Haloglycomyces albus DSM 45210: one gene and its partners. The protein of the gene in region 2 interacts with the protein of the main gene of each other region in a pairwise test. Links are inferred from orthologs where the notes say so. Each region holds a gene or a part of one and is shown on either strand. Other genes may lie near its edges.

Region 1 (3,093 bases), 680 kb from region 2 along the record:
ACCAGGTCTCCGGGCTGTAGTTCGTCGCGGGAGATGATGGCCGCTTGGTTGTACTGCATCCGGGCGTTGTGCGGCAAGGAGATTCCGATTTCGCGGTAGGCGTCGAGAATGAGACCGGAGCAGTCGTAGCCGTTGGGACCGGATTCGGCCCAGCGATAGGGAGCGCCGACATTGTTCAATGCACGCCGCACGATGTCCCCACGATCGCCGGGAATATAGTCGATTCCGTAGTCGGCGATGGCGTTTCCCGGGGCGGTCTGCCACTCGTCCTGCAGGTCGCTGATACGGCTTTCGATGTCGGTGATCAGTTCGTCGAGTTCGGCTTCCTGTTCGGCCTGGTCGGATTGCAGTTCTTCCAGCACCTCAAGGCGTTCCTGGTAGTCCTCGGCGACGGTGACCAAATCGTTGATGTCGTCGGAACGGTACATGGTCGCCGCACCCATCTGTGTCAGGCGTTCGACGTAATCGTCGGGAGAGCCGGATTCCAATACCGTCCGCAACTCCGACTGACCCTGATTCATATGGATTTCGGCCAGGTAATCGGCGACACGAGACCGAAGTTCCTCCAGCTCTTCCTCGTAGGGCTCCAGCTCGTCGGTTACCTCGGTGATGGCCTGGTCAGTATCGGAGATGTCCTCCGACAGAGCGTTGTACTCTTCGATGGTGGCCTGGAGGGTCTCGTCCTCCTGCTCGATGTCGTCTTCGATGTCATCGACGTCCCGCTGCGCGAAGGCGGGACCGGCCGCCAGGGTGGACAGCAGGCCGAGGGTCACCGTCCACGTGAGAACACGCTGGGGTTTGCGGAGTGATGGTGTCACGGGTGGCTCCTTGCGGAAATCATTGAACTATTGCGAGGATATCTCGCTTCAGCAACGAGTTACGCAAGGCCCGGTGGAGAACATGACCGACACCCGTGTGATCTTTTACCTGAATGCCTTTCAGTAGAGACGTTCGTACGCCGTCGGCAAGGCGGAGGCTATATCGGAGGCACTGACCGGTCGTCCCCGTTCCGCGGCAATGGCTCCGGCTTCTCCGTGCAGGTAGGCGGCGGTGACCGCCGCGCGTGTACAGTCCATTCCCGAAGCCAATAGCGACACCGTCAGACCGCTCAGCACGTCTCCACTCCCGGCCGTGGCCAAAGCCGGGTGTCCGGTGGGATTGACCAGGGTGGTGCCGTGCGGGTCGGCGATGACGGTGTGGAATCCCTTGAGCAGTACCACCGCATTGAGTCGCGCGGCGAGCGCCTGGGCCGAGCGCGCTCGGTCGGACGTCGGCTTGGAACCGTAGAGGCGTTCGTATTCGCCGTCATGGGGCGTGAGGATGAGCGGTGCGGTTCGCTCGGCCAGTAGACACGGGTTCCGCGCCACCAGAGTCAGGGCGTCGGCGTCGAGAACGGTGGGGAGTTCGGCGCCGAGTACGTCGGCCAGTTCGTTTGCGGCGCGCTCGTCGGTGCCCATGCCGGGTCCGGCCAGCCAGGCCTGGACGCGGCCGGTGTCGGCCACGGAGGGAGTGGTGACGACTTCGGGGTGCCGCGCGGCGACCTGTTCTCGGGCGGGTCCGGCGTATCGGATCATTCCCGCCGTTCCGGATCGGGCCCCGTGGCAGGCGAGCAGGGGTGCACCGAGGTATTCGGGTGATCCGGCGGCGATTCCGGCGACGCCGCGACTGTATTTGTTGTCGTTCGGTCGGGGCTGGGGAATCCAGCCTGCGACGTCGTGCGCCTGCGGCAGAGTCAAGGCGGGGTGGTCGTGGGTCAGCTGGGTGGTGATGCCGATGTCGATCAAGCGGACGTCGCCGCACAGCGCGGCGGCCTCTCCGATCACGTGGGTGGCCTTGAGGCCTCCGAAGGTGACGGTGACGTCGGCGCGTACGGTCTGCCCGATGACTTCGCCGGTGTCGACGTTGACCCCGCTGGGGACGTCGACGGCCACGATGATTCCGGCGCGGATGGCCTTGAGTCGTTGAATCGTGTCGACCGGGAGACCCGGTCGTCCGCCGATTCCGGTGATTCCGTCGACGGCGATGTCACATTGGACGGCCTCGTCGGCGTCGGCGAGGCGGCCTCCGGCTGCCAGCAGGGCCGCTTTTCCTCCGGCGTGACAGTCCTGGCCGAGCACCTGTAGGGCGGTCACCTGCACGCCCCGGCGGGCTAGGCGAGCTCCGGCGAACAGCGCGTCGCCCCCGTTGTCGCCGCTGCCGAGCAGAAGAACGGCGGTGCGGCCGTAAACGCCGCCCCAGTAACGTTTCAGCAGGCGGACGCATTGCTGTTCCAGCCCGGCCGCCGCCCGCTGCATGAGCGTTCCTTCCGGCAGTTCGGACATGGCGGCGGCTTCGGCTTTTCGGATTGACGTGACAGACCACGCTCGGCGCATGAGAGACCCCTTTACACAGCTTCCGCTACCACCACGGCGGAGGCTATCCCTCCATCGTGTGTCAATGAGACGTGCCAACGATTGATGCCGCGATCCTCGGCGGCTTGGGCGACGGTTTCGTGGAGGACGATCTCCGGTCGACCGCTGGAGGCCGAATGAATCTCGCAATCATGCCAATGTAGACCGTCCGGTGCGCCCAGGGCCTTGGCGATCGCTTCCTTCGCGGCAAACCGTGCCGCCAGGGACTGCAGGCGTCGGCGTGAACCGTCCCGCCCCGTTCGTTCGACGTCCGTGAAAAGTCGCTCCACGATATGCGGCGTCCGTTCTACGACTCGTTCGAAACGTGGCAACGCCACGACGTCTATGCCCACCGAGATAATCACTATTCCAGAGTGCCATGCAAAATGCGCTATCGACACTACGAGGCGTGCAAAATATGTAACCGGCGCAGACTAAGACGATGGTGCGCCGGACCGGAGTCGTCCGTCCCGGACCGGCGCATACGTGGTTATCCCTTCGATACCGCCAGACCGGAACCGGCCTCGGCGGTCGTAACATTGACAGTGTCGCCGTCGACGATCTTGCCTTCCAGCAATTCACGCGACAGGGGATCTCCGATCGCCGTTTGAATCAAACGCCGCAGCGGACGGGCTCCGTAGACGGGATCGAATCCACGTTCGGACAGCCAGCCGGTCGCCGCGTCGTCCACGTTCAGAGTCAG
Region 2 (3,118 bases):
GTGACTGTCGGCGACGGTGGCCCCCAAATGCTCCACCAACGCCGCGTCCACATCCAAGCCACCGAGATCGGCCAACCCACCCTCGGAGACGACGCGGAAGCCACCCGTACCGTCGGGGGCGACCACGGCGATGTCGAGGGTGCCGCCGCCGAAGTCGAACACCGCCAACGCCTGCCCGGCCTCGACGGGATGGTCGAGGCGATCGGCGTAATAATAGGCCGCCCCGACCGGTTCGGGCACGATCTGCACGGGCGGATACCCCGCCGCCGCGGCCGCGTCCTGCAACACCGCGCGCCGCCGCTCGCCCCATTCGGCCGGGCAGGTCAACACCGTCGCCGGCAGAGACCCGACCGACTCGACCGCCGCTGAGGCAACCCGCCGCAAAATCCCGGCAAACGCCTGCGCGACCGAAATATCACGCTCTGCCAGCAGGATGAACCCGTCGTTGATGCGTTGTTTGGGGTTGGGTTCGTATCGTTCCGGCTCGGCCGCCGCCATCGCTTCGGCGTCCCGCCCGGTATGCAGCGTGCCCGCCTGGTCGAGAAAGATCGACGACGGCATGATGGGCGAGCCGTCAAACAACAACGGACGCGTACGCCCGTCAGGCCACTGGATAACGGCAACGGTGTGCGACGTACCGAGATCAACGCTGAGAAGGTAACCGGGAGACATGAGTATCAGGTTAGGACATCCCGTCCAGAGCACCGCAACGAGTGCCACTCGGTTTGACGTCGCTGTCAACGAGATCTTCACACACAACGACGAGGCGCAAATCGAAGCCGCCAAGCACACCTGGACCTACACCACACCGGTCTAAACCAGGCGATACGGATCGGTTGACGCGCTCAAGACCGACCGGGGGATATCCACAAACTACCGACTGGCCGGCCGACCGCAAGTGCTTCAGTACAAAGCCGCCATAGAGCTGCTCGCGCTTCCAATAGAGCTCAACCACCCCACTATCCCCAGGGACGAGCCAACCGGCGAGCCGCGAACGAAGCGCCACAGGCGCAAGTGCAGCGGCGGTAGAGCTGGCTAGGAGCTCAGGCGGTTCACAGTGCGTTGAATAGTGGAGTTCTCAGGTTCCACGCGTGCTCACGCACGCGGGGTTCTGAGAACACCGCTAGACAACGTGCTGTGGAGCGGCTGAGCGGTCAGCTTCGCTGCCGTGTGGTTTCGGCGAGTGCTACGGACGCTGCCACTGAGGCGTTCAGTGACTCGATCTCTGAAGCGATGGGAATGGTGGCCCGGAAGTCGCAGGTCTGCGCTACGAGGCGCGATACGCCTTTGCCTTCGTCGCCGACGACGAGCACCAAGGGCTCATCGGCGGCGGTGAGATTGAAGACGTCCTCGTCGCCCGCGGAGTCGAGGGCGACGGCCATGTAGCCCTCCGATTGGAGGTCCTTGATGGTGTTGGTCAGGTTGACGATTTTGGCGACCGGAAGCCGGGCGGCGGCTCCGGCGCTGGTACGCCAGGCTACGGCGGTGACCGAGGCGGCTCGCCGGGACGGGATGAGGAGCCCGTCGCCGCCGAAGGCGGCGGTGGACCGGATGATCGCCCCGAGGTTGCGCGGATCGGTGACTCCGTCGAGCGCGACCAGCAGTGGGGCACGCGGTCCCGATTTGGCGTCGTGGAGCAGTTTGACGAGGTCGGCGTATTCGTACGGTTCGACTTCGAGAGCCACGCCTTGGTGCATCGAGTTCTGGGCTTTGCGGTCGAGATCGCGGCGGGCCAGTTCCTTGACGGCCACGTCGCGGTTCTGGGCGATCCGCACGGCTTCGGCAATGCGTTCGTCCAGGTGCGTACCGAAGGCCACGTACAGCACCCGAGCCGGAACTTTGGAGCGCAGCGCCTCCACCACGGGGTTACGGCCCAGCAGAAGCTCCGGGCCCTCGTCGCGGTGGTCGCGCGTCTTGGCCTGCCCGATTCGGCTCGTGCGTCCTTGGGAGGCGGCCTTAGCGCGTTCTTTGCTCTGTTTCCATTGCGTGCGCTGCGGCTTGTCCTCACCGGAGTATTTCTTGTGCCAAGGCCGCTGATCGGCTTTGAGCGTACGACCTTTCCCCTGAAGGCCCTTTTTCTGGCCTCCGGTGCCTCTTCCGAAACCGGACTTGCCCTTATTGGCTTGGCCGCTTCGGCGTGGTTTCGAATTAGCCACGGTCGATGTCCCTTCGAATTACTGTGTGGTCCAGGTTGGCCCCTGGGGCGTGTCTTTGACGAGGATTCCGGCTTCCGACAGTTGGTCGCGGATCGCGTCGGCCGCAGCGAAGTCTTTGCGTTTCCGGGCGTCGCTGCGTTGCTGTAGAGCAATGGAAACCAGAGCGTCCAGCGCCCCCGATCCCTTCGCGTCTGCGGGTTCGTTCCAATGCGGATCTAGGGGGTCGAGGCCGAGCAACTTTAGCATGAACCGGACGCCGACCGCCACGCTCTCGGCTGCTTCCAGGTTCTTCGCGTCCAGGGCGGCATTCCCTTCGCGAATCTGATCGTGGACGGCGGCCAGGGCCATGGGGGTGTTGAGGTCGTCGTCCATGGCGTTGACGAAGTCGGCGCAGAGGATCGGGGTGGTGGCCTGCTCGGGGTCGGTTTTGTCCTCACCGAGCGCTTCGGCGGCGCGCCGCACGTAGTTGGCGATGCGGTCATAGGCGGCCGCGGCCTCTTTGAGGCTTTCGTCGTGATACTCGAGCGGACTGCGGTAATGCGCGCTGACCAGGTAGTAGCGAATATCGACCGGGCGGAAGCCCTTTTCGGCCAATGCGGTCACCGACAACGTATTGCCGACGGACTTACTCATCTTGCTGCCGGAGAGATTGAGCATTCCGTTATGAACCCAGAAGGCGGTGAACGGTAGACCGGCCGCGTGGCTTTGCGCCATTTCGTTTTCGTGGTGCGGGAACATGATGTCGACTCCACCACCGTGGATGTCGAATCCGTCGCCGAGGTAGCGGCGTGACATGGCCGAGCATTCGATGTGCCAGCCGGGGCGTCCGTAGCCCCACGGCGAGTTCCAGCATGCGTCGGCCGGTTCGCCTTCCTTGTAGCCCTTCCAGAGAGCGAAGTCGCGTGGATCCTGCTTGTCACCGGTGTCGGGTGAGGACTGCACGTCCTCGGGGCGACGATGGG
Region 3 (3,093 bases), 570 kb from region 2 along the record:
CCCACCATCAGGGCTCCCGCCAAGCCCGGACCGGCGGTGACGGCGATTCCGTCGAGTTCGTTCAGGCTCACGTCCGCCGATTCCAAAGCACGACGCACGGTCGGAATCATCGCTTCCAGATGGGCACGTGAGGCCACCTCCGGCACCACACCGCCGTAACGGGCGTGTTCGTCGACCGAGCTGGCCACTTCGTCGGCGAGCAGCTCGTGGCCACGCACAATTCCGACCCCGGTCTCATCGCATGAGCTTTCGATGCCCATAATCAGCGGCCCACTCATTGTGCCTCCTCCAAATCCAAGCGCATAACGGCGGCGTCCTGTCCGGTCGCCTGATAGTAGTTCTTTCGTATGCCCACGCCTTCGAAACCGTAGGCGGCGTATAGCTTCTGAGCCGGTAGATTGTCGGTGGCGACTTCCAGAAGCACCGCTTCCCTCCCGTCGGCCCGGGCGGTCCGCAGCATGTCTTCCAGCAGAAGGCGACCTACTCCACCGCGCCGAACCTCGGGGCTCACGGCGATGTTGTTCACCCAGGCCTCTTCGCCGCCTTCATACATGGCGAGCCCGGCATAACCGACGATGTTTCCATCGGACACGGCGATACGGTAACGGAAACCGCACGCCAGTTCCGACCACAGCATGGGAGCGGTCCACGCGTCGGCACCGAAGATCTCGTTTTCCATCGCCACGATGTGGGGGATGTGCCACCAACGCAATCGTGCCAGGTGCGCCATTACTTCTTTTGCTCCGACAGAAGCTTGGCGTCGGGGCGCCGCAAATACAGCGGGGTCATCTCGTCGGAGGGGGCGCGGTCGAGAATGCGACGTCGGGCCACGGCCGCCAAGGTGGCGAGCGAGGGATAACGCGGTTCGTCGGCGACGTCCTGACGCAACCGGTCGGCGTACAACAACGCACCTTCGCCCACCGCACGATCGGCTTTCAGCTCGGGGAGGGCCGATGCCTTCCCCACCTGGGGATCCGCGACCCGAACTCCATTGTCGTATTCGGCCCAGTAGATTTCCTTGCGCCGTGCGTCGGCCGCCACCAGTGTGCGCCCACTCGTCTCCGCGCCGATTCCGTCCAGGGAGCAGACCCCATACACGGGAACGTCCAGCGCGAAGGCCGTCGCCGCCGCGGTCACCATACCGACGCGCAGCCCGGTGAACGGCCCCGGACCGATTCCGGCGACGACCGCGTCCAGGTCACGGGGTCCGATCCCCGCTTCCTCCTGCGCCTGCTGAATCATGGGAGTGAGGTTCTCCACGTGGCCGTGTTTGTCCACCAGGCGGCGATGCGCTCGTACCGCGACGTTCGACGTTTGATCGTCGTCGGCCGAGACATCGACGATGGCAGCCTGAACGGCACTGGTAGAGGTGTCCACGACGAGAGTCAGCATAAGGCTCCTACAGGTTCCACGATTTCTTTCAGGCGCTCGTTCCAGTCTCCCCCACGGGCGATAAGGCCGATCTCACGGCTATCGTCACTGTTACGTCGCAACGTCACTTCGAGGTGCGTCTCACCGAGGCGTTCGGCCAGACCGGCACCCCATTCCACCACCGTCACCGAGCGTTCGACATCGGTGTCGAGGTCCAGGTCGTCGAGTTCATCGAGACCTCCCAGGCGATAGGCGTCCACGTGAATCAGGGGAAGCCGGCGACGTCCCGGCCGGTGACTGCGAGCGATGATGAACGTGGGGCTGGTGATCCGCCCGGAGACGTCCAGACCTTCACCGATCCCCTGGGTCAGGGCGGTCTTTCCCGCTCCCAACGGCCCGGTGAGTATCACCAGGTCGCCCGCGCGCAGTACCTCGGCGAGGCGTGTGCCGAATTCGTGCGTGTCCTCAGCCGTCCTCATGGTCAGCTTCACAGTCGTCACCTCTATCGTTCCGTCATCCCTGGTCGCCCGCGGGTGGCGAGACAGAGCCCGTTCGGCTGTGTCTCACCGGTCATACCCTCCCCGGAAACGGATTCCACCACCGATGACGCGTGCTTTTCACGGTCGATTCGGCGGGAGGGGACATCGTTCCGGTCCGCGAGCTCGACTTCTCTACTGATTTGTAGATTATCTCCAATAGTTTTTGTGAGATCTCGCGGGGTTGTTCCAACTGGGGATTGTGCCGCGCTGCTACAAATGCCGTCTCCGCCCGCGTGAGCACCTCGGCCATGTCCCGAGAACACTTGACCGGGGTCAGGGCGTCATCGGTTCCGGCCACGATCAATACGTCCCGTTCGGACAATAGCGGCAGGGTGCTGCGCCCATCGTGGTCAAGAATAGCGCGTATATAGCCGACGACCGTTTGAATCGGAGTGTCTCTGTTCATATGTTCGATCAGTGACACCAGAGACGGAGACGGGTTCGGTGCAAGGAACGCCTGTTTCCGCGCCGTCAACCACACCGAATCGCCCACCAGACGACGTGCCCGCTCGATCAACTGCGGTGTCCACCGACTGACCCGCTGCATCATCGGAAGCACGGTGCGCTTGATGCGCTGGACGATTCGCATGGGTTTGGTATCGACGTCACGCAGCGGAGAGGCGGACGACGACACCAGAGCCACCGAATCCACTCGTTCCCACAGCCGTGGATAGCGCTCGGCGACTTCCTGGATCACCATTCCACCCATGGAATGCCCGATCAGAACCAGACGCGAACGGGGCGCCACGCTGTCCACCACCCGCGACAGGGTGGAGGCCAGGTCCGCGATCGAGTACTCCACCTTCGGGAGCGCACCCGATAGGCCGTGACCCGGCTGGTCGTAAAACACGCACTGCACCGGCCACCCGTCCTTGATCCGCTCGGCGCAGGCCTGGCGCTGAAAGTAAAACGTCGCCGAATTCTGAATGTAGCCGTGTAGGAACACCGCCGTCACGGGAGCCTCTTCCGATCCCACCGTCTCCACGTGCACCGAGACCCCGTCGTGGTTCGGCACCGACCGGATCGAATCGGTGGACGGCATCTCGAACGGTTCGTCGGCGTAAGGATCGTCGGAGCCCGCCTTGGCCCGACGCGCCAGGTACTTCGGTACCGCAATCGTAGTGGCGACCCCGGCGGCAATGCCGCCGACCGCGGCCCCGGCCATTCCCAGCTTCTTCCATGA

The links.
Region 1: the proteins of rlmB (region 2) and HALAL_RS0104900 interact in binary tests that used the Escherichia coli proteins (3 or more experiments, as listed by UniProt). The link is inferred for Haloglycomyces albus DSM 45210 from one-to-one orthologs.
Region 3: the proteins of rlmB (region 2) and tsaE interact in binary tests that used the Escherichia coli proteins (3 or more experiments, as listed by UniProt). The link is inferred for Haloglycomyces albus DSM 45210 from one-to-one orthologs.

What each region holds. Positions count from the first base shown.
Region 1 is NZ_AZUQ01000001.1:1,047,391-1,050,483, reverse strand. The notes cover bases 156-3,093. They hold HALAL_RS0104900 (NAD(P)H-hydrate dehydratase), read right to left. Parts: upstream 2,373-3,093; coding sequence 939-2,372; downstream 156-938. Other genes in these bases: clpB (ATP-dependent chaperone ClpB), read right to left, coding at 2,881-3,093; HALAL_RS0104895 (holo-ACP synthase), read right to left, coding at 2,384-2,755; HALAL_RS0104905 (C40 family peptidase), read right to left, coding at 156-818. Also shown: more of HALAL_RS0104905, read right to left, coding at 1-155. UniProt on the Escherichia coli protein: Bifunctional enzyme that catalyzes the epimerization of the S- and R-forms of NAD(P)HX and the dehydration of the S-form of NAD(P)HX at the expense of ADP, which is converted to AMP.
Region 2 is NZ_AZUQ01000001.1:1,731,391-1,734,508, reverse strand. Bases 156-3,118 are described here. They hold rlmB (23S rRNA (guanosine(2251)-2'-O)-methyltransferase RlmB), read right to left. Parts: upstream 2,157-3,118; coding sequence 1,155-2,156; downstream 156-1,154. Other genes in these bases: cysS (cysteine--tRNA ligase), read right to left, coding at 2,175-3,118; HALAL_RS18575 (hypothetical protein), read left to right, coding at 671-817; HALAL_RS17550 (Hsp70 family protein), read right to left, coding at 156-672. In the rest of the region: more of HALAL_RS17550, read right to left, coding at 1-155. UniProt on the Escherichia coli protein: Specifically methylates the ribose of guanosine 2251 in 23S rRNA.
Region 3 is NZ_AZUQ01000001.1:1,161,335-1,164,427, forward strand. Bases 119-3,056 are described here. They hold tsaE (tRNA (adenosine(37)-N6)-threonylcarbamoyltransferase complex ATPase subunit type 1 TsaE), read right to left. Parts: upstream 1,851-3,056; coding sequence 1,386-1,850; downstream 119-1,385. Other genes in these bases: tsaD (tRNA (adenosine(37)-N6)-threonylcarbamoyltransferase complex transferase subunit TsaD), read right to left, coding at 119-278; tsaB (tRNA (adenosine(37)-N6)-threonylcarbamoyltransferase complex dimerization subunit type 1 TsaB), read right to left, coding at 730-1,392; HALAL_RS0105455 (alpha/beta fold hydrolase), read right to left, coding at 1,942-3,056. In the rest of the region: more of tsaD, read right to left, coding at 1-118; more of HALAL_RS0105455, read right to left, coding at 3,057-3,093. UniProt on the Escherichia coli protein: Required for the formation of a threonylcarbamoyl group on adenosine at position 37 (t(6)A37) in tRNAs that read codons beginning with adenine.